Regions from separate parts of the Ottowia beijingensis genome, predicted to be linked through region 1. Evidence: predicted binding sites of a transcription regulator. Region 1 holds the regulator's gene; each other region holds the start of a gene.
What was found. The regulator sigma-54, encoded in region 1, starts transcription at its own class of promoters, with help from an activator protein. The targets are predictions, from matches to a motif close to TGGCANGNAANCTGCTTT.

Region 1 (7,734 bases):
TCAGCGGCGCGTCGCCCTTGTCCTGCCGCCAGCCGCGCTTGAACAGCGGCTCGCCGCTGGTGTCGATGTACAGCGTGGCGTGGCTGGCGCTGAGGTGTGCAGTCACGCGCGCATCGGGGCGCTGCGTGTCGATGCTCGGGCGCACGCCGCCCGCGCGCTCGCGAAAACGGTCGGCCACGGCGTCCTTCACGCGCAGCGTGGCGAAGTTCAGGCTGCGCAGCGGACTGCCCTGCGCGGTGATGTCGACGCGAAAGCTCTGGCGCGGTGTAAACCACTCCTCCCACGCCACGCCGGCAGCCAGGTGGTACAGGTCGTGCTCGTCGGCATACGGCGCGTGCGCCAGCTCGACCAGAACGCGCTGCGCCAGCCGGCTGTGCAGGTTCAGGCGCAGGGCCAGCGCCCAGTCGCCACGCACACGCACCCCACCACGCACGGTGAGCAGGTCTTCGCCCACCAGACCGGTCAGGCCGTGCACTTCGTCGGCCAGGAAGTCCTCGACGCCGCCGGCACAGGGCAGGAACAGGGTGAGCGTCTTCATGCGGCACCCGCCGTGGCCTTGCGCAGGCTGGCGATGGGAATGCGCAGGCCCTCGCGGTACTTGGCGACGGTGCGGCGCGCGCAGTCGATGCCCTGTTCTTTCAGCATGTCGGCGATCTGGTTGTCGGACAGTGGTTTGGCCGTGTCCTCGGCGGCGATGAACTGCTTGATGAGCGCGCGCACCGCGGTGCTGCTGGCGTTGCCACCGGCCTCGGTGCCCAGGGCCGAGCCGAAGAAATACTTCAACTCGAAGGTGCCACGCGGCGTGGCCATGTACTTGGCGGTGGTCACGCGGCTGATGGTGGACTCGTGCACGCCCAGTTCATCAGCCAGCTCGCGCTGCACCATGGGGCGCATGGCCAGCTCGCCATGGATGAAGAAATTGCGCTGCCGCTCGACGATGGCGGTGGAGACGCGCAGGATGGTGTCGAAGCGCTGCTGGATGTTCTTGATGAACCAGCGCGCCTCCTGCAGGCGCTGGGCCAGCGCCTGGTGGTTCTCGCCGCCCTTGCCGCCGCGCAGTGCGTTGGCGTAGATGTCGTGCACGCGCAGCTTAGGCATCACGTCGGGGTTGAGCTGCACGCGAAAGCGCTGCGCCGCACCGCTGCCCACGCTGCTGACGATGACGTCGGGCACCACGGTGTTGCGTTCGACGTCGGCGAACTGGCGGCCCGGCTTGGGGTCGAGCCGGCCGATCAACTGCATGGCGGCACGCACAGCGTCTTCACCGTCGCCCGTGAGCTGGGCCAGGCGCTTGGCATCGCGCCGCGCCAGCAGATCGACGGCGCCATGCTGGGCGCAGATGCGCAGCGCGGCGGCGATGCACGCCTGCTCGACCGCGTCCACGTCGCGCTCGGCCTGGCGACTCTTGAGCTGCAGCGTCAGGCACTCGGCCAGGTTGCGCGCACCCACGCCGGCCGGCTCCAGCGACTGCAGCAGCTTCAGCCCCAGGGTGAAGCGGTGCACCAGTTCTTCCAGATGCTCCAGGTCGTCCCCTTCGTCGGTCAGCGTGGCGGCCAGCTGGGCGAGCGAATCTTCCAGGTAACCATCGTCGTTGAGCGATTCAATCAGAAAGCGCAGTGCCGCCGTGTCCTCGGGCGACAGGCGCAGCGCCAGCGCCTGGCGGTGCAGGTGCTCGGCCAGGGACTCTTGCGGGCGGGCGCGCTCGCCCGGGTCCAGCTCGTCGTCGCCGTCGAGGTTGTTGGCGCGCGCCGGGGCATCACCGCCCCATTCGCCGTCGTCGGGCGACACTTCGACACTGCCATCGCCGTCCCAGCTGTCCGGCAGCGGGGATTCAGTGCCAAATTCGGCTTCTGCGCCTGACCCATCTGCGCCAGCAGCTATCGATTCAGAAGCGACTTCCTGGATCCGATCGCCCTCGCTGACGCGCGCATCGGCCCGGGTCAGGCCGAACTCCTCGCGCGGCGCGGCCTCGTCATCGCGCTCCAGGAAAGGGTTGTCGTCGAGCATCTGCTCGACCTCGCTGGCCAGCTCCAGCGTCGACAGCTGCAGCAGGCGGATTGATTGCTGCAGCTGCGGCGTGAGCGCCAGATGCTGCGAGACGCGAAGGGAAAGCCCGGGTTTCACTGCCTACTGCCCAGCCTCCGCGGTCACAGGCGGAAGTGCTCGCCCAGGTAGACGCGTCGCACCTCGGGATTGGCCACGATGTCGGCCGGCGTGCCTGTGGCCAGCACGCGCCCCTCGCTGATGATGACGGCGTGGTCACAGATGCCCAGCGTTTCGCGCACGTTGTGGTCGGTGATCAGCACGCCGATGCCCCGGCTCTTGAGGAAGGCGATGATGCGCTGGATCTCGATCACGGCGATCGGATCGATACCCGCAAAGGGTTCGTCCAGCAGGATGAAGCGGGGCTGCGTGGCCAGAGCGCGGGCGATCTCGACACGGCGCCGCTCACCGCCCGACAGCGCAGGCGCGGGCGAGTCGCGCAGCTGGTTCACGTGCAACTGCTCCAGCAGCTCGGTCAGGCGGCGTTCGATCTCGGCGCGCGGCAGGGCACGGCCATCGGGACCAACCTGCAGCTCCAGCACGGCGCGCACGTTCTCGGCCACCGTGAGCTTGCGGAAGATCGACGCCTCCTGCGGCAGGTACGACAGGCCCAGGCGCGAGCGCTGGTGGATCGGCATGTCGTGGATCGGCTGCCCATCGATGGCGATGGTGCCGGCGTCGGCCCGCACCAGGCCGACGATCATGTAGAAGGACGTGGTCTTGCCAGCGCCATTGGGGCCCAGCAGGCCCACCACCTCGCCGTTCACCACGTCGAGCGACACATCGTGTACCACGCGGCGCGCGCCGTAGTTCTTGCGCAGCCCGCGCACCTCCAGGCGGCTCTGACCCGGGGCGGCCGCCAGCGCGCCCGGCGCGGTGGCACTGAAGCTGGAGGCCAGGTCGTCGATGGCCACTGCGCTCACTGGCCGGCCCCTGGCGGCAGCGTGGTCGACGGCCGCAGCGGCACCGGTGCGGGCGCAGGGGCCGCACCACCATGGCTGCGCGGCGCCAGCGTGGCGCGCACGCGCCCACCCGGCGCGGCCGATGGCGTGCCGTCGGCGCGCGCCGTGCCGTCGACGGTGTAGACCTCGGTGGTGTTGTTGTAGACGATCAGGCTGCCCATGACCGCGTCCATCACGGTGGCGCCGGCCAGGCGCCGCATCTCGGCACGGCGCACGAAGCGCACGGTGTCGGCCTTGCCGTTGTATTCGATGGTTTCGCCCTCGCCCTCGATGTATTCGTCAACGCCCTCGCGCTTCTGGCGGAAGAACGCGCGCTTGCCCGACTCGGCGAACATGGTGCCCGACTGGTTGCCTGCAGCGTCCTGCCGCACCTCCAGGCGCGCGCCGCGCATGACGATGCTGCCCTTGGTCACCACCACGTTGCCGCTGAAGGTGGACAGCTGCTTCTGATCCTCATAGCGCAGCGCATCGGCCTCGATGTTCATCGGCTTGTCGCGGTCGGCGCGTTCGGCCCACGCGGGCGCCGTCAACAGGATGCACAGGGCGGCGGCCGCGCCGGTACGGGTGAAAACGGAAGGCTTCATGGAAGGCACGTTTTTTGCTTTATGGCTCGTTTCATTGTACGCGCGGGCCACGGCGCGCGCGGGTGCACAGGCGTGAAAAAGCCCGCCGAAGCGGGCTTGGAGACGCCTTGTGGCAACCGCTGCATCAGCCGCGCTTGCGCTCCTGGGCGATCAGGTTGTTGGCGAGCTGGATCATGCGCTCGAAGCCGCCGGCCATCGAGCCGTCGGTGTAGTAGCGGCCGGCCACGCCCAGCGCGGGCGTACCCTCGACCTTGTACGCGTCCTGCAACTGCACCGCGCGGCGCACCTTGGTGGCCACGCCAAAGGACTTGTAGGCCGCCTCGAACTTGGCGCGATCCAGGCCCTGCTCGGCGATCCAGGGGAACAGCACCTCCGGCTTGTCGATGCGCTTGCGCTGCGTCTGCAGCGCCTCGAACACCTTGGCGTGCACCTTGTCGACCTCGCCCATGGACTCCAGCGCGTAATAGATGCGCTGCAGCGGCTCGAAGCTGCTCTGGAAGCCCACGTGCTCGCGGCGCACCACCACATCGGCCGGCGCGGCTTTCTTCCAGGCCGTGAAGATGGGCTCGAAGTTCTTGCAGTGCGAGCAGCCATACGAAAAAAATTCGACCACCTCGACCTTGCCTGCGGGCGCCTCGACGGGGGCACGGTCCTTCAGCGTGGTGTAGCCGACGCCCGACTGGGCATGGGCGGGCAGAGCCAGCAGGCCCGGCAGTGCCAGGGCCGAAGCACCGAAGGCAAATTCGCGACGATTCATGTGTTGTTCTCCAAATTCGGGAATGCGGCTGATGGAGCCGGCCCGCCGGCGCGAAGTTCCTCAGCAGCTTCGCGACTCGACCAGCTTTGTGAAACTTTACCGCTGCACGCGCACCAGCGCGGAGTCGAAACCATTGCCGTCCAGGCGGTCTTTCACGCGGTCGGCGGCGTCCTTGTTCTGGAACGGGCCCACCCGCACGCGGTACACGGTGCGACCGGCCTGCTCGCGCTCGGTCACGCGGGCTTCCACGCCCATCAGCGACAGGCGGGCGCGCTGCGCCTCGGCATCGTCGGGCGTGCGGAAGGCACCGGCCTGCACGAAGTAGGTGAACGGATCGACCGTGGCGGCAGGCGGCGTGGTGCCGGCGCGTGCCGCGGCGAGATCGCCCAGCGGGTCGTTGGATTGGGCGCGCGGCGGCACCGGGGCGGGTGCGGGCTTGCGCTCGGCCACGGCGGGCGGCGTGGGTTCGGCCGGCGGCTTTTCCGCCGCGCGCGCGGGCGGTTTGGCCTCGGCGGTGCGGGGTTCGGCGGGCTTCACCTCGGCCGGCGTGGGCGCACTCCGCGGCGCGGGGCGCGCCACTTCGGCCGGCGCGGGAATGGGCGCCGGCTCGGGCGCCGGGGCCACGGTGCCGCTGGCCACGCCACCGTTGGGCGCGCTGGGCCGCGCGCCATTGCGGTTGCGCAGCGTGGCGTTGGGGTCCCAGTTGCGGTTGCGTTCGGCCTCGGCGGCGTCCTGGCCGCTGGTGCGCGAGGTGTTCTTGTTGACGAAGGGCACCGGCACCTTGGCCACGTAGATGGCCACGCCCAGCGCCGCCGCCAGGCCGAAGACGATGCCCAGAATGATGCCGAGGAAGGTGCCGCCGCCCTGATGGCCCGCGGCGCGCCTTGGCACGGCCCGATCGTTGAAGTGAAAAATCATGGTGGGATAACGCGTTACATCCGGGTGGGGGCCGACACGCCCAGCACCAACAGGCCATTGTGCAATACCTGCGCCGTGGCGGCGACCAGGGCGAGGCGGGCTTTTTTCACCGTTTCGTCGTCCACCAGGATGCGCTCGGCGTCGTAGTAGCTGTGGTAGCTGGCGGCCAGCTCGCGCAGGTAGAAGGTGACGTCGTGCGGCGCGAAGTCCTGCGCGGCGGCGGTGAGCATGTCGGGGTACTTGGCCAGTTGCAGCATCAGGGCCTGCGCGGCGGGCGTATCGAGTGGCGCCAGATCGGCATCGGCCAGCGTGGCCGCGTCGCCGCCCCAGGCCTCCAGCACCGAGCAGATGCGCGCATGGGCGTACTGCACGTAGTACACGGGGTTGTCGTTGTTCTTCTGCACCGCCAGGTCGACGTCGAAGGTGTATTCGGTGTCGGGCTTGCGGCTGAGCAGGAAGAAGCGCACGGCATCGGCGCTGGTCCACTCGATCAAATCGCGCAGCGTGACGTAGCTGCCGGCGCGCTTACTGATCTTGACCTCCTCGCCACCCTTCATCACGCGCACCATGGTGTGCAGCACGTAGTCGGGATAGCCGGCCGGGATGCCCACGCCCGCCGCCTGCAGACCGGCGCGCACGCGGGCGATGGTGCCGTGGTGGTCGGTGCCCTGGATGTTGACGACCTTGGGGTAGCCACGCTCCCACTTGGTGATGTGGTAGGCCACGTCGGGCACGAAGTAGGTGTAGCCGCCCTCGGACTTGCGCATCACGCGGTCCTTGTCGTCGCCGTAGTCGGTGGTGCGCAGCCACAGCGCGCCGTCCTGCTCGTAGGTCTTGCCGGCGTCGATGAGCTTCTGCACCGTGGCCTCGACACGGCCCGAGGTGTAGAGACTCGACTCGAGGTAGTACTCGTCGAATTTCAGACGGAAGGCCTGCAGGTCCTTGTCCTGCTCGTGGCGCAGGTAGGCAACGGCGAACTGGCGGATGCCATCGAGGTCATTCACGTCGCCGCTGGCGGTGAAGCTGCGGTCGTCGGCCTGCACCGTCTTCTTTGCCAGGAAGTCGTTCGCGATGTCCTGGATGTAGTCGCCGTTGTAGGCGGCTTCGGGCCAGCCCGCGTCGCCCGGCTTCAGGCCCTGGGCGCGCAGTTGCACCGAGGTGGTGAGCGTTTCGATCTGTACGCCCGCGTCGTTGTAATAAAACTCGCGGTGCACCTGCCAGCCCTGGGTGGCGAACAGGTTGCAGATGGCATCGCCCAGCGCCGCCTGGCGGCCGTGGCCGACGTGCAGCGGGCCGGTCGGGTTGGCGCTGACGAACTCGACCAGCACACGCTCGTTGCGTGGCGGCTGCTGCCCATAGCGCGCTTTTTCAGAGAGCACATCACGCACCACCTGCTGCTTGGCAGCGGGCTTGAGGCGGATGTTCAGAAAGCCCGGTCCGGCCAACTCGATGGCGTCGGCCCAGCGCTGGAATGCCGGCGTGGCCTCCAGCGCGGCCTTCAGCTGCTCACCCAACGCGCGCGGGTTGCTCTTGAGCGGCTTGGCCAGCTGCATGGCGGCGGTGCAGGCCAGGTCGCCGTGCGCGGCCTGCTTGGGCGATTCGAAGGCGGCCTTCTCGCCTGCGCCGGGCGAGAGTTGGTCCAGCTCGGCCGCCAGCGCGGCGAGCAGTTCGTTCTTCACGGATTGCATCGGCGGATTTTAGGCGGCCGGCACCGCCGCCCCTGGATTACAAGCCAAATCGGCCTTCAGCGCTTATCCGGCAAGCGCAATCAGCTATCTATACGATAGCTATCGACGCTTCAGGCGCCCCAGCCCCGCACCAGGAACACCGCCGCCAGCGGGATCACCGCCACCACGTGCGTGGCCAGCATCACCAGCCGGCGCGCACCCCGGATTTCGGTGTCGGACGGCAGCGCGCCGCCAGCGGCCAGCCGGTCGCGCCAGCGGCGGTACTGCCGCGCGGGGCCAATCTGCATGATGGCGGCGACGATGAACAGCGTCAGCTTCAGATGCAGCAGCCAGTTGCTCCAGTACCAGGCGCTGCCCTTGGCGCCCCAGTAGATGCGCGCCAGGCCCGACAGCAGCACGGCGGCGGTGGCAATCCACAGGATGACGTCCAGCCGCACCAGCCGCGGCACCACGGCGGCGTTGAGCCATTCGGTGCGGCACAGCGCGGCCTGCGCCGAGGCGAACACGATCCAGCCCAGGAAGGCGCTGATGTGAAAGAAGGCGAGCCAGGGTTCGAGCATGGCGCGATGCTAACCGCCGCCTCAGCCCGCGCGGCGCCAGAAGGCGGCATCGCCGTAGCGCTCGCGCAGGAAATCCACCCACAGCCGCACCCGCAGCGGCGCGTGGCGCGTGGGGTGCGGCAGGATGGCGTAGATGCCGTTGGGCGGCGCGGCAAAGTCGGCCAGCACCTCCACCAGCAGGCCGGCGGCGATCTCGTGCTCCACCTCCCAGGTGCTGCGCCA
Region 2 (7,734 bases), on a different contig from region 1:
GTCGCTGCGGCCCTTGATCTGGTTGGTGTATTCGTTGCCGCAGCGGTAGATGCGGTCCTGGGCCGACGCGGGCGCCGCCGCGCCCGCCAGCAAGCCGGCGGCCAGGCAGAGACAGGAAGTCAGCAGGAGAGGTTTCATGTCGGTGGTGTTCACGCGGCGGCCGGGGCCGGCACGCGTCTTAAAGCATTAAGTATCGAGCAAATAGACCCGCTTGACCACGCCATGTTCCCGCCCCACAAGGAAAAAGGGCGACCAAAGTCGCCCTTTTCGCCCGATTCGACTGCAATCGTTGTGATCAGATCACAGCGAGTAGTACATGTCGTATTCGGCCGGGTTGACCTGCACGCGGATGCGGTTGACCTCGGTCATCTTCAGCTCGATGAAGGCGTCGATCCAGTTGTCGGTGAACACGCCGCCCTTGGTCAGGAAGGCGCGGTCCTTGTCCAGCTCTTCCAGCGCCTGGTCGAGGCTGTGGCACACGGTGGGCACCAGCTTGTCCTCTTCGGGCGGCAGGTGGTACAGGTCCTTGGTGGCGGCCTCGCCGGGATGGATCTTGTTCTCGATGCCATCCAGGCCGGCCATCAGCAGCGCCGAGAAGCACAGGTAGGGGTTGGCCATCGGATCGGGGAAGCGCGCCTCGATGCGGCGTGCCTTGTCGCTGGCCACGTGCGGGATGCGGATCGAGGCCGAGCGGTTGCGGCTGGAGTAGGCCAGCTTCACCGGCGCCTCGAAGTGCGGCACCAGGCGCTTGTAGCTGTTGGTGGTGGGGTTGGTGATGGCGTTCAGCGCGCGGGCGTGCTTGATGATGCCGCCGATGTAGTACAGCGCCGTGTCCGACAGGCCCGCGTAGCCCTTGCCCGCGAACAGGTTCTTGCCGCCCTTCCAGATCGACTGGTGCACGTGCATGCCGCTGCCGTTGTCGCCGTGGTAGGGCTTGGGCATGAAGGTGGCCGTCTTGCCGTAGCTGTCGGCCACGTTCCACACCACATACTTCAGGCGCTGCGTCCAGTCGGCGCGTTCCACCAGCGTCGAGAACTTGGTGCCGATCTCCATCTGGCCGGCGCCCGCCACCTCGTGGTGGAACACCTCGACCGGCACGCCCAGTGCTTCGAGGATCAGCACCATCTCGGCGCGCATGTCGTGCGTGCTGTCGACCGGGGCCACGGGGAAGTAGCCGCCCTTGGTGGTCGGCCGGTGGCCGCGGTTGCCGCCTTCCAGCTTGGCGCCGGTGTTCCAGGGCGCCTCGTATTCCTCGATCTGGTAGAAGCTGTGGCCGGGCTCGGTGCTCCAGCGCACGCCGTCGAAGACGAAGAACTCGGGCTCGGGGCCGAAGTAGGCGGTGTCGCCGATGCCGCTGGCCTTGAGATACGCCTCGGCGCGCTTGGCCAGCGAGCGCGGATCGCGCTCATAGGCCTTGCCGTCGCCCGGCTCCAGCACGTCGCAGGTCAGCACCAGCGTGGGCTCTTCGTAGAACGGGTCGATGTAGGCCGTGCCGGGGTCGGGCATCAGCAGCATGTCGGAGGCCTCGATGCCCTTCCAGCCGGCGATCGACGAGCCGTCGAAGGCGTGGCCTTCGCTGAACTTGTCCTCGTCGAAGTGCGACGCCGGCACGCTCACGTGCTGCTCCTTGCCACGGGTGTCGGTGAAGCGGAAATCGACGAACTTGCACTCGTTTTCCTTGACGAGTTTCATGACGTCGGCGACGGACTTGGCCATCAGGTTCTCCTAAGCGGGGTGGGTGGTTTGAAAGGGTAACGGCGTGGGAAATGCAGCTTCCATGCCAACGCTGCGGCGCCCCGCAACGGCCGGCCACGGTCGTCATGCACGCGATTTTGCCTGTTCCTGAGCACGCTGCCGGCGCACGGCCGCGAATCTGCCGGGCACGCGCACCCCATCTTGGTGCATTCGTGCGGCATGCACCAAACACGGGAACTCAAGGACGCACCAGTTCGGGGCCATAGCGCAGCTGGTAGGGCAGCAGCCAGGCGCGCAGGTTGGCATAGGCCGCCGGCACCGCCTCGGCGGCGCCTTTCACGCCCAGCTCGATGTGTCGGCCGTGCTGCGGGTGGTCGACGCTGGGCAGGCTGAACACCTTCACGCCGGGGTGCTCGGCCTCGACGCGTTCCATCACCGGCGACAGCTCGGCCTCCGCGCCGCCGAAGATGATGACCGAGCGCTCTTGCCAAGCGCGCTGGCGAAAGCAATGCGACCAATGCGTGTCCAGCGCCCATTCGATCATCGGCCAGGCCATGACTGGAAAGCCCGGTACGCAATAAATAGCACCCCCCGCAGGCCCCGCAACGCTGAAACCCGGGATCTGGTTGTAAGGGTTGGGCACGATGCCCGCCCCTTCGGGGAACACGCCCATGTTCAGCCGGTGCAGGTTGTCGGCGCGCTCGGGTTCCCACGGCACACCCTCCTGCTCGGCCACGGCCTGCAGTCGCTGCAGGATCAGGCGCTTCGCCTCGGGGTGCAGCGCCAGCGGCACGCCCAGCGCGGCGGCGGCGCACTGGCGCGTGTGGTCGTCGGGCGTGGCGCCGATGCCGCCGGTGCAGAACACCACGTCGCCCGAGGCGAGCGCGTGCCGCAGCGTCGCCGTGATGCGCGCCGGCTCGTCACCCACGTACTGCGCCCAGGCCAGCGGCAGGCCGCGTGCGCCCAGCAGCTCGATCACATTGGCCAGGTGCTTGTCGGCGCGCTTGCCGGAGAGGATTTCGTCGCCGACGATGATGAGGCCGAACGACGGCACACGGGAGGATTCAGCTTGAACGGTTTGCATCGCGCCAGGGAACATCGGTGATGGAAGTGCGGGCATCGGCCGGTGGCAGCGCCCCCGCGGGTGGCGGTGCGGGCGGCGGCACCGGCTGCACGGCGCGCAGCTGCACCAGCGCATCCAAGCAGTAATGCGCGAACCACAGCGACGAGAACACGAACACGAAGGTGTAGATCCAGATCGCCAGCGGCACCAGCACCACGAACAGCGCCGCAAACAACACGCCCGAGGCCCACACGATGCCGGGCGCCGCGCCCATGTAGCCGGTGGCAATGCCCATGGCCAGCAGGGGCCAGCGGTGGGCCTTGAAGACGGCCGCGCGCTCGGCGCTGCTGGCGTAGTCGGCCAAGGCATCGAAGCTCATCACGCGGTAGGTCAGCCAGCCCCAGATCAGCGGCGGCAACAGCAGCACCAGCGGCGGAATCAGCCACAGCGGCAGGCTCACAATCAGCGCCACCACCGCCACCAGCAGCGAGCCGGCCGACCAGCCGATGGACGCCGCCAGCGACGCCCCGCCCTGCCGCCGCAGCGCCGGAAAGCGCCGCTCGGCCACTATGCGCGCCAGCGTCGGCGTCATCAGCGTCGACACCAGCACCAGCGAGGTCAGCACGATCACCGGCGTGGCCAGCGCCACCAATGCGAACGGCGCCAGCAGCGCCGCCAGCCCACCCGGCCAGCCCACCTGCAGGCGGTCATCCAGCCAGCCGACCACCGACCAACTGGCCAGCGCCGCGCGCATCCATTCGACCGCGCCGCTCCAGAAGAAATAGCCCAGCCCCAGCGCCACGACAGTCATCACCGCCAGCGGCAGCAATGTCATGCCGATCACGCGCGGCAGCAGCGCGTGGCCGAGCGCGCGGACGAAGGCGTCGAGGACGCGTTGGATCATGAACGGAGCATAGCGCGGCGGCTCCTGCGGCTGACCAGCCCCTGCGGGATGCGCCGGTGCGCTGGCCCATCAGCCTTTCAGCGCCGGAAAGTCCTCTTCGAAGTACTCGAACTCCCCGCCCGGCGTGGCCTCGCTGCGCTCATGCTCTGCCCTGCGCATCTGCACGCGGCGGATCTTGCCGCTGATGGTCTTGGGCAGTTCGGTGACGAACTGGATGCGCCGCACGCGCTTGTAGGGCGCCAGGCGCTCGCGCGAGAAGGCCAAGATGGCCTCAGCCAGTTCGGCGCTGGGGTGCTCGCCCGGCATCAGGGTGACGAAGGCCTTGGGCACGGCCAGACGCACCGGGTCGGGGCTGGGCACGATGGCGACTTCGGTCACCGCCGGGTGCTCGATCAGGCAGCTTTCCAGCTCGAACGGGCTGATGCGGTAGTCGCTGGCCTTGAACACGTCGTCGGCGCGGCCGACGAAGGTGATGTAGCCGTCGGCGTCGCGCGTGGCGGTGTCGCCGGTGCGGTAGCAGCCGTTGCGCATCACTTCCGCGGTCTTCTCGGGGCTGTCCTCGTAGGCCTCCATCAGGCCCAGCGGGCGCACCGCCAGGTTCAGCGACACCTCGCCCTCGTCGGACGGATGTTCGTCGATGTCGAGCAGCACCACCTCGTAGCCGGGAAGCGGGCGCCCCATGCTGCCGGGCTTGACGGGCTGGCCGGGCGGGTTGCCGATCTGCGCCGTGGTCTCGGTCTGGCCGAAGCCGTCGCGCAGGGTCAGGCCCCAGGCGTTCTGCAACTGGTCAATGATCTCGGGGTTGAGCGGCTCGCCAGCGCCGATCACCTCGCGCAGTGCCAGCCTGCTGCGCCAGGGCGCCAGGTCTTCCTGGATCAGCATGCGCCACACGGTGGGCGGCGCGCACAGGCTGGTGACCTTGTACTTCTGCAGCACGCCCAGCAGCGCCGCGGCCGAGAAGCGCGCGTAGTTGAAGATGAAGATGGTGGCGCCCGCGTTCCAGGGCGCGAAGAAGCAGCTCCACGCATGCTTGGCCCAGCCGGGCGAGCTGATGTTGAGGTGCACGTCGCCCGGCTGCAGGCCGATCCAGTACATGGTGCTGAGGTGACCCACCGGGTAGCTCTGGTGCGTGTGCAGCACCAGCTTGGGCTTGCTGGTTGTGCCGCTGGTGAAATACAGCAGCAGCGGGTCGGTGGCCTGCGTCGGGCCATCGGGTGCAAAGGTGGCGGGCACGCTGCCGCTGTCGTCGAAGCTCAGCCAGCCTGCCACCGACGCGCCGACGGCAATGCGGGTGTAGCTGCCGGGCAGCGCGGCAAACTTGGCGGCGTGCTCGCTGGCCACCACCACGTGGCGCACGTTGCCGCGCTCCAGCCGGTCCTGCAGATCGTCGGGCGTGAGCAGCATGGTGGCCGGGATCATCACCGCGCCGAGCTTGATGCAGGCCAGCATCAGCTCCCACAGCGCCAGCTCGTTGCCCAGCATCAGCAGCACGCGGTCGCCGCGGCGCACGCCCTGGGTACGCAGCCAGTTGGCGACCTGGTCGGAGCGTTCGCTGAGTTGCGCAAAGCTGCGCTTCACCTCGCTGCCGTCCTCGCCCACGATGTGCAGGGCCGTGGGTTCGTTGCCGCGCGCCATGGGGTCGAAGTAGTCGAGCGCCCAGTTGAACGGGCCCAGCTGCGGCCAGCGGAAGTCGCGGTAGGCGGTGGCGTAGTCGGTGCGGTGCTGCAGCAGGAAGTCGCGCGCCGCGATGAAGGCGCTGGCTTGGTCGGCCATGGCGGTGTCTCCGGTGTCGTTGTCAGGCGATGCGCCCTGCCGCACACTGCCACAGGGCTGCCGGATCATCTTAGCCGAGCCGCCACGCACCTTGCCGGCAGCAAGATGCCAGCACCCAGAATTCAAGCGAAAAGTGGCTGAAGCGCCCGTCCCACAAGCGCTGGCAGCTATCAATAAAGAAGCATCAAGGTTGCTGCCGCGGTGCCGGCGCCTTGGGTGCGGCCGGCACCTCGCGCCAGTGCACGTCCTGCACGCGCGTGGGCACCGATGCACCCGTCACATCGGCCGCGTCGGCGCGCGGCGTGGCGCTGCCGGGGTGCTGCTGCGGCCAGCGCTGGCGCGTCATCTCGCGGTAGCGGCGCCACAGCACGGTGACGGCGGCGGGCCGGCCGGTGAACAGGCTGCTGATCAGGCTGACGACGACCATCACCACCAGCCAGATCGCCAGGCTGGCGGCGAACACCAGGCCCAGCATGGCCAGCATGGCCCACACCAGCAGGCCGAGCACCACGCTCATCACGCGCCCCAGCCCACCGCCGGCAGCGGGCGAGGAAGAAGGCAATTGATGGAAAGACATACCGTTCATGCTCCGTCAGACCATGCGTCGGGTCGAAAGTTCAGCCGCCTCAGCCGGCCTTAAGGCAGCAGCGCGAGCGCGTGCAGATAGTCGGTCGCGCGCATCAGGGTACCCCAATCCGCCGCGGCTTGCCGGGGCAGCAGCGCGCGGCGGCGGGCGTCGCTGGCGCCGGAGGGCGCCCAAGCGCCCTTGATCTGTGCCTCGGCCAGGCCGTCGATGGCGTCGTCGAGCACGCTGCCGGCGCCCAGCGACTGGTTGCACAGCAGCGCCAGGTCGCAGCCGGCGTGCAGCGCGGCCAGCACGGCCTCGGTCGGTGTCACGGTGCGGCCCTCAATGTGGCGCGCGGCTTCCATGCTCAGGTCGTCGGTGAAAATGGCGCCACCAAAGCCCAGGCGCTGGCGCAGCACGGCCTGCAGCCAGCGGGCCGAATAGCCGGCGGGGTGTGAATCGACCTTGGGGTATACGACGTGCGCGGCCATCACCGCATCGAGCGACATGCCCAGCCAGCCATAGGGCGCGGCATCGTCGGCCAGGATGGCCTTGAGCGAGCGGCGGTCGCGCGGCAGGTCGGTGTGCGAATCGGCGGCGACGAAACCATGGCCGGGAAAGTGCTTGCCGCAATTGCCCATGCCGGCGCGCAGCAGGCCGTGCATCACGCTCTTGGCCAGCATGGCGACGACGCGCGCGTCGGCGTGGAAGGCGCGGTCGCCGATGACGCCGCTGGGACCCCAGTCGAGATCCAGCACGGGCGTGAACGAGAAATCGACGCCGCAGGCCCGCAGCTCGGCCGCCAGCACATAGCCGCAGGCGGTGGCGGCGTCCTGTGCGCGCATGGCATCGTGCATCCACAGCTCGCCCAGCGCGCGCATGGGCGGCAGGTGGGTGAAGCCATCGGTGCGAAAGCGCTGCACGCGGCCGCCTTCGTGGTCGACGCAGATCAGCAGGTCGGGCCGCAGCCGCTTGACGCTGGCGCAGAGCGCCGTGAGCTGCGCGCGGCCCTGCCAGTTGCGCCCGAACAGAATCAGCCCGCCCACCAGCGGATGCGCCAGGCGGCGGCGGTCGTCGTCGGTCAGCTCGGTGCCAGCGATGTCGATGATCAGGGGGGCGTGCTGCATCATGGGTTCAGGTGGGGTGAGCTTCGACAGCCTGAACAGCCGGACGCAGAGGACGCAAAGATTTCGCAGAAAGCGCAGAAGAAAACCAATAAAAGGGTTTCCTGCATTTTTTGCGTCCTCTGCGTCCGGCTGTTCAAGGCATCCAAGTATGCGGCGAATCAGCCCACCGTCAGCGCGGCAGCTTCTCCACCACGCAGAAGCTGGCCGCGTACTCGCTCTCGTCGGTCACGCTGATGTGCGCGGCCAGGCCCTGCGCCTCGAACCACTCCTTCAGCCCGCCGTGCAACACGATCATCGGCTCGCCGCTGGGGCGGTTGGCGATCTCGCACAGGCGCCAGTGCATGGGCAGGCGCATGCCCAGGCCAATGGCCTTGCTGAACGCCTCCTTGGCCGAAAAGCGCGTGGCCAGGTAGCGCAGGCCGCGCTCGGGCCAGCGTGCGCTGCGGCGGCGCCACACGGCCAGCTCGGTCTCGCTCAGGATCTTCTGCGCGAAGCGCTCGCCATGCCGCTCGAAGCTGGCACGGATGCGGCGGATGTCGCAGATGTCGGTGCCGATGCCGTGGATCATCCCGGCATCTCCAGCGGCACGCGCGCCAGCAGCTCGAAG
Region 3 (7,734 bases), on a different contig from region 1:
GGCAGGCATGGGCAAGGGCGGGGGATGGGTGCAATCGCGGGATTATCCGCACCGCAGCGCGCAGCGCGCAGCGCGCAGGACGCCATGACACCCGCCGGCCAGCATTGGCGGGGTGCGCCAGTCTGTCCTAGACTCGCGCCCATGACCATCCGCACCCCCAACCCCTTGTCCTCGTTGTCCGCCTGGCCGGGCTGCCTGTGCTGCGTCGCGCGCGGTGATCAGTCCGGCGGAATCTGGCAGGCGCGCCGCGCCTTTGTGCTGGCGGCGGCTGGGGCGGCGGCGCTGCCGGCGGCGGCGCAGGTGGATGTGGGCAGCGCATCGGGCATGCGCATGCTGGTGCCCGCCGAGACGCTGGAAGAATCCGCCGTGCAGCAATACAACCAGCTGCTGGCGCAGGCCAAGGCCAAACGCGCACTGGCGCCGGACAACCACCCGCAGCTGGTGGCGCTGCGCGGTATTGCCCGCCGCCTCATTCCCCACGCCGCGCAGTGGAACAGCCGCGCGGCCCAGTGGCGCTGGGAGATCAACCTGATCGCTAGCCGCCAGATCAACGCCTTTTGCATGCCGGGCGGCAAGATTGCGTTCTACACGGGCATCCTGGACCAGCTCAAGCTGACCGGCGACGAGGCCGCCATGATCATGGGCCACGAAATGGCCCACGCGCTGCGCGAGCACGCCCGCTCGCGCGTGGCCAAAAGCCAGGCCACCAGCATTGGCCTGTCGCTGGGCGCGCAGCTGCTGGGCCTGGGCGAGCTGGGCAACGTGGCGGCCAACCTGGGCACGCAGCTGCTCACGCTCAAGTTCAGCCGCTCCGACGAGACCGAGGCCGACCTGGTCGGCCTGGAGCTGGCCGCCCGCGCCGCCTACAACCCGCAGGCCGCCGTCAGCCTGTGGCGCAAGATGGGCGCGGCCACGGGCAACAACGGCGTCGCGTTCTTGTCCACCCACCCCTCGGGGCCAGACCGCATCCGCGAGCTGGAGGGCAACGTGCCCAAGGTGCAGGGGCTGTACCAGGCGGCGCGGGGTGGTTGATTTGCTTCTTTATTGATAGCTGTTGGCGCTTGTCAGTCAAGCGCTGGTGGCTGATTTGGCTTGAAGCTGCGGCGGTGCGCAGCCCGGCAAAAAGGCGCGGCCTTCGCGCAGGGCGCGGATCAGCAAATCGGGCGTGGCGCGGATGTGTGCCTCCAGCGCCAGCGCGGCGCGGGCGTCCTGGCCTGACATGGCCAGCGCGAAGATTTCGGTGTGCTCGGCGTGCACATCGCGCACACCACCCGGCAGGCCCATGGCGCAGAAGCGGTAGCGCTCGCTGTGGCGCGACAGCAGGCGCAACACCCGCACCGTCCAGGGCGAGGTGTGGCCCGCCAGCAGCGCCTCATGAAAGCGCACGTTCAGCAGCTCCCACTGGCGGCGGCGGTGCGGCGCGATGGGCTGCTCTTCGGCCGAGATGGCCGCATAGGCCTCGGCAAGCGCTTCGCGCCACTGTGCATCACCGGCGCGAATGGACTGGCGCAGCGCGTCGGTCTCGATGTGCACGCGCAGCGTGGTGATGTCTTCCAGCTCTTGCAGCGCGATGGGCGCCACGCGAAAGCCGCGCTGCCCCTCCACGGTCACCAGCGCGTCGCTCACCAGCCGCGTGAGCGCCTCGCGCAGCGTGCCCGCGCCCACCTCGTACTGGGTGCGCAGGTGCTCGATGCGCAGCTTGCTGCCGGGCGCAAGGCGGCCCTCGACGATGTCGCTGCGCAGCGTGGCGTAGGTTTGCTCGATCAGCGTGCGCGAGGGTGCGCCGTGCAGGCTGGCATCGGCGGCGGCGTGGCCGCCAGCCAGCGCAATCAAAGGGTGAAAGCTGCGTTTGGCCATGGCAATGCGGGGCTGGTGTGCGCCTCACGAAGCCGCCAGCGGCCGCTCTTGCAGGCGCGACAGGCGGTAGCTCAGCTGCGGGCGCGTCAGGCCCAGCGCGCGCGCCGCCGCGGCCAGGTTGCCGCCTGCGCGCGCCACGGCCTCGCGGATCAGCGCGTCTTCGAGCGCGTCCAGCGTCAGGCCGCTGGCTTGCAGGGTGTCGTACAGACTGGCGCTTTGCTGGCAGTGCGCCTCGCTCTCCAGCGCGCCGACGGCGTTCACGGTGTGCGCCGCGGGCGTGGCGGAGGCGGGGAAAAGCATGGCGGCGTCCACCAGGTCGTCGTTGGGCGCCAGGATCACGCCGCGCTCGACCAGGTTTTCCAGCTCGCGCACGTTGCCGGGCCAGGCGTGCTGGCGCATGGCGGTCATGGCCAGGTCAGTGAAGCCCGCCAGGCGCTTGCCGTGCAGGGCGGCGTAGCGCTGCAGCAGGTGCATGGCCAGCAGTTCGATGTCGTCCGCGCGCTCGCGCAGCGCCGGTATGCGGATGGGATAGACGTTCAGGCGGTAGAGCAGGTCGCGCCGAAAGCGCCCTTCCTCCACGGCTTTTTCCAGATCGACGTTGGTGGCGGCAATCACGCGCACGTCCACCTTGCGCGGCTGCGTGCCGCCCAGGCGCTCCACTTCGCCCTGCTGCAGCACGCGCAGCAGCTTGGCCTGCGCGGGTAGCGGCAGCTCGCCCAGCTCGTCCAGCAGCAAGGTGCCGCCGTGCGCGCGCTCGAAGCGGCCCACGCGCGCGGCGGTGGCGCCGGTGTAGGCGCCTTTTTCGGCGCCGAAGAGCTCGCTTTCGATCAAATCGGCGGGCAGCGCCGCGCAGTTGACGGCCACGAAGGGCTTGTCGGCGCGCGGGCCCATGGCGTGCAGCGCGCGCGCAAAGCGCTCTTTGCCCACGCCGGTCTCGCCGGTCAGCAGCACGGTGACCTGCGTGGGCGCGGCCTTGCGCAGCAGCTCCACGGTGTCGTTGAAGGCGCGCGAGCGTCCCAGCAGCGGGCCCTGGTCGTCCGCGGGCTGTAGCTGGGTGCGTAGCGCATCCGCCTGCGACTGCAGCTCGCCCAGGCGCACCAGCATGGAGTCGGGGTCGTAGTCGCGCGCCAGTTGCTCGCCGTCGGGCCATTCGTGCTCAAAGCGGCCCTCGATCAGGCAGTGCGGGTGGCCGCAGGCAGTGCACTGCACTTCCTTGAAAAGGGCCGGGCGGCGAAAGAACGCGCTGGTGTAGCCCGAGGCATAGCCCAGCAGCATCCAGCACACGGGCGCACCTTGCGGGCCCCAGGCGCGCTGGTGCACCTCGGCCTCCCAGCTGTGATCCCACTGAAAGATGCCGTGAAAGTGGCTTGCCGCCTCGTCCAGCTCGAACACCTTCGGCTGCACGCGCACAGCGCCTTCCAGCATGTGCAGCTGCGGCCCTACGGCAAAGGCGTCGAACAGCGATGCGCCCGGCCGCACCTGGCGCGCCAGCAGCGCATCGCGCTCGCCCGATGCGTAGCCCGCACGCATCAGCAAGCGGCGGGCGTGCTCCGGCCCCAGGCTGGCCACCAGCTCGCGCCGCAACGCCTGAAAGGCCGCCGCATGTACCAGCAGCATGCGCTGATCAGCCAGCCAGATGCGCCCATCGACGGGCGAGAAGTGCACCAGCCGGCGCAAGTCGGCGTCGGACGGGTAGGGGGGCAGGGTGGTGGCTGGCATGAAAAAAGTATCGATAAACAGCGGGTGGTCGTCCATCGGGATCGACCCGGGGAGGTTTTTCATCATTTCATGAACTGGCTGACCCCTGGGTCTCATCAAAACATCATGCTGCTGTGCAGCAATCGCGGCTCCGGGCTGTCCGCGGGTGCCGCAGCCGGCGGCTACCAACCTGCGGGCGGGCCTCTTTGACGCGATTTGCTAGGGATTAACCCTGGATTTATCGATATTTGCGCGCAAAACGCCAGCATTGGCATGGCCCGTGCAAAACAGATGGCGCAAAACCGAAAAGGAGACCGTCATGACCCACACCGCCATTGCCACCGACGCATCTGCCACCCCGCAACCCGTCTGCGATCTGTCGCAGCGGTTTGTGCGCGTGCTGGGCCGCCGCGACAACGGCTTTGTCGAGTTTGCTTTCTCGATCGGATGGCCCGAGCTGTCGGTGGAGCTGATGCTCCCTGAACCGGCATTCGATGCCTTTTGCGCGGCGCACCGCGTGCGCCACCTGGATGACTGAGCCCTGCCCCAACAACCACGACCAGGAGATAAGCCCCATGAACATCGACTTGCAGGCGCGCGAAATTCAGCCGCTGCGCAACACCTTCGCCCGCGTGGCGGCCTACACGGGCGACAAGCCCGCGTCGCGCTACCTTGAAGCCACGCTGGGCATTCAGAACGCCGCGAACTTCCATTACCGCCCGACCTGGGAGCCCGAATTCGAGCTGTTTGATGCTGGCCGCACGGCCGTCAAACTGGCTGACTGGGATGCCCTGCGCGACCCGCGCCAGTATTACTACGCCAACTGGACCATGGCGCGTGCGCGCCAGCAAGAGGCGATGGAGGCCAACTACCAGTTTGTCGAGTCGCGCGGCCTGATCGACAAGATTCCCGACGCGCAGCGCGCCGCAGCCTGCGAGGTGCTCATGCCGCTGCGCCACGCGGCCTGGGGCGCCAACATGAACAATTGCCAGGTGTGTGCACGCGGCTATGGAACGGCCTTTACCGCCCCGGCCATGATGCACGCCATGGACCAGCTAGGCGTGGCCCAGTACCTGACCCGCCTGGGCCTGGCGCTGGGGGAGCCCGGCGCACTGGAAGCCGGCAAGAACGACTGGCTGCAGGACCCGCGCTGGCAGGGACTGCGCAAGCTGGTGGAGGACACGCTGGTCGTCAACGACCCGTTCGAGCTGTTTGTGGCGCAGAACCTGGCGCTCGACGGTCTGCTGTACCCGCTGATCTACACGCATTTCGTGGACGACCACCTTGCGGTGCAGGGCGGTACGGCGGTGGCCATGCTCACGGCCTTCATGCCCGAATGGCATGACGAGAGCGCACGCTGGGTGGACGCGGTCATCAAAGTGGCCGCCGCCGCATCGGACGACAACCGCGCGCTGATTACCGGCTGGTTCAAGACCTATGCCGACAGTGCGCAGGCCGCGCTGGCGCCGGTGGCAGAGATGGCCTTGGGCGCTGCCGGTGCCGAAGCCCTGCTGGCCGTGCGCGAAACCCTCAACACCCGCGCCCGCAAGGCCGGTCTAACCCTCTGAGAAAGTTTGTGATGACCGAACCCGTTTCTAAAGTTTTCATTGCCTTCCAAGACAACGAAGAATCGCGCCCGATTGTCGATGCCATCTTGGCCGACAACCCCGAAGCCACTGCCGTGCATTCGCCCGGTTTGGTCAAGATCGACGCCCCCGGCCGCTTGGTAGTGCGCCGCGAGAGCATCGAAGAGCAAACCGGCCAGCGTTTTGACCTGCAACAGATTCACGTCAATCTGGTCACGATCTCAGGCTACATCAATGAAGACGACGACGAGTTGTCGTTGAGCTGGCTGCGCTAAAGCAGCCGCCACCCCCCGATTTATTGCCGCAACCACCAGGAGATAACACCATGGACGCACCCGTTACCAAAAAGAAGCTCGGCCTGAAAGAACGCCACATCGCCATGACGCGCGATCTGGCCTGGGACACTACCTACCAACCGATGGACAAGGTGTTCCCGTTCGACAAATACGAAGGCATCAAGATCCACGACTGGGATAAATGGGAAGACCCGTTTCGCCTGACCATGGACGCCTACTGGAAATACCAGGGCGAGAAGGAAAAGAAGCTCTATGCCGTGATCGAGGCCTTTGCGCAGAACAATGGCCAGCTGGGTATTTCGGATGCGCGCTATGTGAATGCGATCAAGATCTTCTTCCAGGCCGTGACCCCGATAGAGTACCTCGCGCACCGCGGCTTTGCCCATGTGGGCCGCCACTTCACCGGTGCCGGTGCCCGCGTTGCCGCGCAGATGCAGTCCATTGACGAGCTGCGCCACTGCCAGACCGAAACCCACGCCCTGTCGCACTACAACAAGTATTTCAATGGCCTGCACCAGGCACCCCACATGTTTGACCGTGTGTGGTACCTGTCCGTGCCCAAGTCGTTTTTTGAAGACGCCTCCACCGCAGGGCCGTTCGAGTTCCTCACCGCCGTGAGCTTCTCGTTCGAGTACGTGCTGACCAACCTGGTGTTCGTGCCCTTCATGTCCGGCGCCGCCCACAACGGCGACATGAGCACCGTGACGTTTGGCTTCTCGGCCCAGTCCGACGAATCGCGTCACATGACCCTGGGCATCGAGTGCATCAAGTTCATGCTCGAGCAGGACCCGGCCAACGTGCCGATCGTGCAGAAGTGGATCGACAAGTGGCTCTGGCGCGGCTACCGCCTGCTGACCATCGTGGCCATGATGCAGGACTACATGCTGCCCAAGCGCGTGATGAGCTGGAAGGAGGCCTGGGAGATGTACGCCGAGGAAAACGGTGGCGCGCTGTTCCGCGATCTGGCCCGCTATGGCATCCGCGAACCCAAGGGCTGGAAGGAGGCGTGCGCCGGCAAAGACCACATCAGCCACCAGGCCTGGAATACCTTCTACAACTATGCGGCTGCTGCGCCCTTCCACACCTGGATTCCCAAGGAAGACGAGATGCAGTGGCTGAGCGAAAAGTACCCCGACACCTTCGACAAGTACTACCGGCCGCGCTTCGAGCATTTCCACGCGCAGCAGCAACAGGGCAAGCGCTTTTACAACAAGACGCTGCCCATGCTGTGCACCATCTGCCAGGTCCCCATGTTCTTTACCGAGCCCGGCGATCCGACCAAGATCTGCTACCGCGAGTCCGACTACCACGGCGACAAGTACCACTTCTGCAGCGACGGTTGCAAAGAAATTTTTGACGACGAGCCCGAGAAATATTCGCAAGCCTGGCTGCCCGTGCACCAGATTTACCAGGGCAACTGCTTCCCCGAGGGCACCGACCCGACGGTGGAGGGCTTTGACCCGATGGCTGCCGTGATGGACTACTACGACCTGAAGGTGGGCCGGGACAACCTCGACTTTGAAGGCTCGGAAGACCAGAAGAACTTTGCCGCCTGGCGTGGTGATGCTGTTCAAGGAGACAAGGCATGAGCGTCGTTGCTGTCAAACCCTACGACTTTCCCGCCCGCGACCGGCGCGAGAACTTCCCCGCACCGCTGCTCTACATCGGCTGGGAGGATCACCTGATGTTTGCATCACCGGTCTGCCTGCCGTTGCCGCCGGATACCCCGTTCGGCGCGCTGGCCCAGGGCGTGCTGCCCGGCGTGTACGGCGAGCACCCCGACTTTGCCAAGATCGACTGGTCCCAGGTCGAGTGGTTCAAGTCCGGCCAGCCGTGGACGCCCGATCCGGCCAAGTCGCTGCAGGCCAATGGCCTTCAGCACAAGGACGCGATCCGTTTTCGCACCCCGGGCCTGACCGGCATCCAGGGTACGTGCAGCTAAGTCCCATTCGGTGAGGGAAGCCCGGGGGCTACCCCCGGGCCCCGCGTCCATGCCATGACCTACCAACTGACCATCGAGCCCTTGGGCGCAACGATCGACGTCGAAGAGGGCCAGACCCTGCTCGACGCCGCGCTGCGCCAGGGCATCTACATTCCCCACGCCTGCGGCCACGGCCTGTGCGGCACCTGCAAGGTGCAGGTATCCGACGGCGAGGTGGACCACGGTGCCGCCAACCCCTTTGCGCTGCTGGAGATGGAGCGCGACGACGGCAAGACCCTCGCCTGCTGCGCCACGCTGCAGTCGGACGCCACCATTGAGGCCGATATCGACGACGAGCCCGATGCACAGATCATCC

Region 2: the regulator sigma-54 is predicted to act here: its motif matches at 1,766-1,783, upstream of glnA (type I glutamate--ammonia ligase).
Region 3: the regulator sigma-54 is predicted to act here: its motif matches at 3,825-3,842, upstream of ACFSCU_RS02120 (phenol hydroxylase subunit).

Annotation. Positions count from the first base shown of each region.
Region 1 covers NZ_JBHUEP010000008.1:146,790-154,523, reverse strand. The annotation lists gene ACFSCU_RS13800 (THUMP domain-containing class I SAM-dependent RNA methyltransferase) at 1-538, opposite strand, end outside; gene rpoN (RNA polymerase factor sigma-54) at 535-2,124, opposite strand; gene lptB (LPS export ABC transporter ATP-binding protein) at 2,148-2,942, opposite strand; gene lptA (lipopolysaccharide transport periplasmic protein LptA) at 2,963-3,589, opposite strand; gene ACFSCU_RS13780 (thiol:disulfide interchange protein DsbA/DsbL) at 3,714-4,346, opposite strand; gene ACFSCU_RS13775 (SPOR domain-containing protein) at 4,443-5,237, opposite strand; gene argS (arginine--tRNA ligase) at 5,279-6,952, opposite strand; gene ACFSCU_RS13765 (DUF2214 family protein) at 7,063-7,512, opposite strand; gene ACFSCU_RS13760 (LysR family transcriptional regulator) at 7,534-7,734, opposite strand, start outside.
Region 2 covers NZ_JBHUEP010000007.1:285,957-293,690, reverse strand. The annotation lists gene ACFSCU_RS10805 (hypothetical protein) at 1-138, opposite strand, end outside; gene glnA (type I glutamate--ammonia ligase) at 301-1,716, opposite strand; gene ACFSCU_RS10795 (competence/damage-inducible protein A) at 1,934-2,779, opposite strand; gene ACFSCU_RS10790 (EI24 domain-containing protein) at 2,760-3,662, opposite strand; gene ACFSCU_RS10785 (AMP-binding protein) at 3,732-5,435, opposite strand; gene ACFSCU_RS10780 (hypothetical protein) at 5,620-6,012, opposite strand; gene nagZ (beta-N-acetylhexosaminidase) at 6,072-7,130, opposite strand; gene acpS (holo-ACP synthase) at 7,297-7,695, opposite strand; gene ACFSCU_RS10765 (2'-5' RNA ligase family protein) at 7,692-7,734, opposite strand, start outside.
Region 3 covers NZ_JBHUEP010000002.1:16,521-24,254, reverse strand. The annotation lists partial or broken gene ACFSCU_RS02140 (MFS transporter) at 1-9, opposite strand, end outside; gene ACFSCU_RS02135 (M48 family metallopeptidase) at 142-1,032, shown strand; gene ACFSCU_RS02130 (GntR family transcriptional regulator) at 1,069-1,857, opposite strand; gene ACFSCU_RS02125 (sigma 54-interacting transcriptional regulator) at 1,882-3,576, opposite strand; gene ACFSCU_RS02120 (phenol hydroxylase subunit) at 3,875-4,093, shown strand; gene ACFSCU_RS02115 (ferritin family protein) at 4,131-5,123, shown strand; gene ACFSCU_RS02110 (MmoB/DmpM family protein) at 5,135-5,416, shown strand; gene ACFSCU_RS02105 (aromatic/alkene/methane monooxygenase hydroxylase/oxygenase subunit alpha) at 5,467-7,026, shown strand; gene ACFSCU_RS02100 (phenol hydroxylase subunit P4) at 7,023-7,379, shown strand; gene ACFSCU_RS02095 (NADH:ubiquinone reductase (Na(+)-transporting) subunit F) at 7,434-7,734, shown strand, end outside.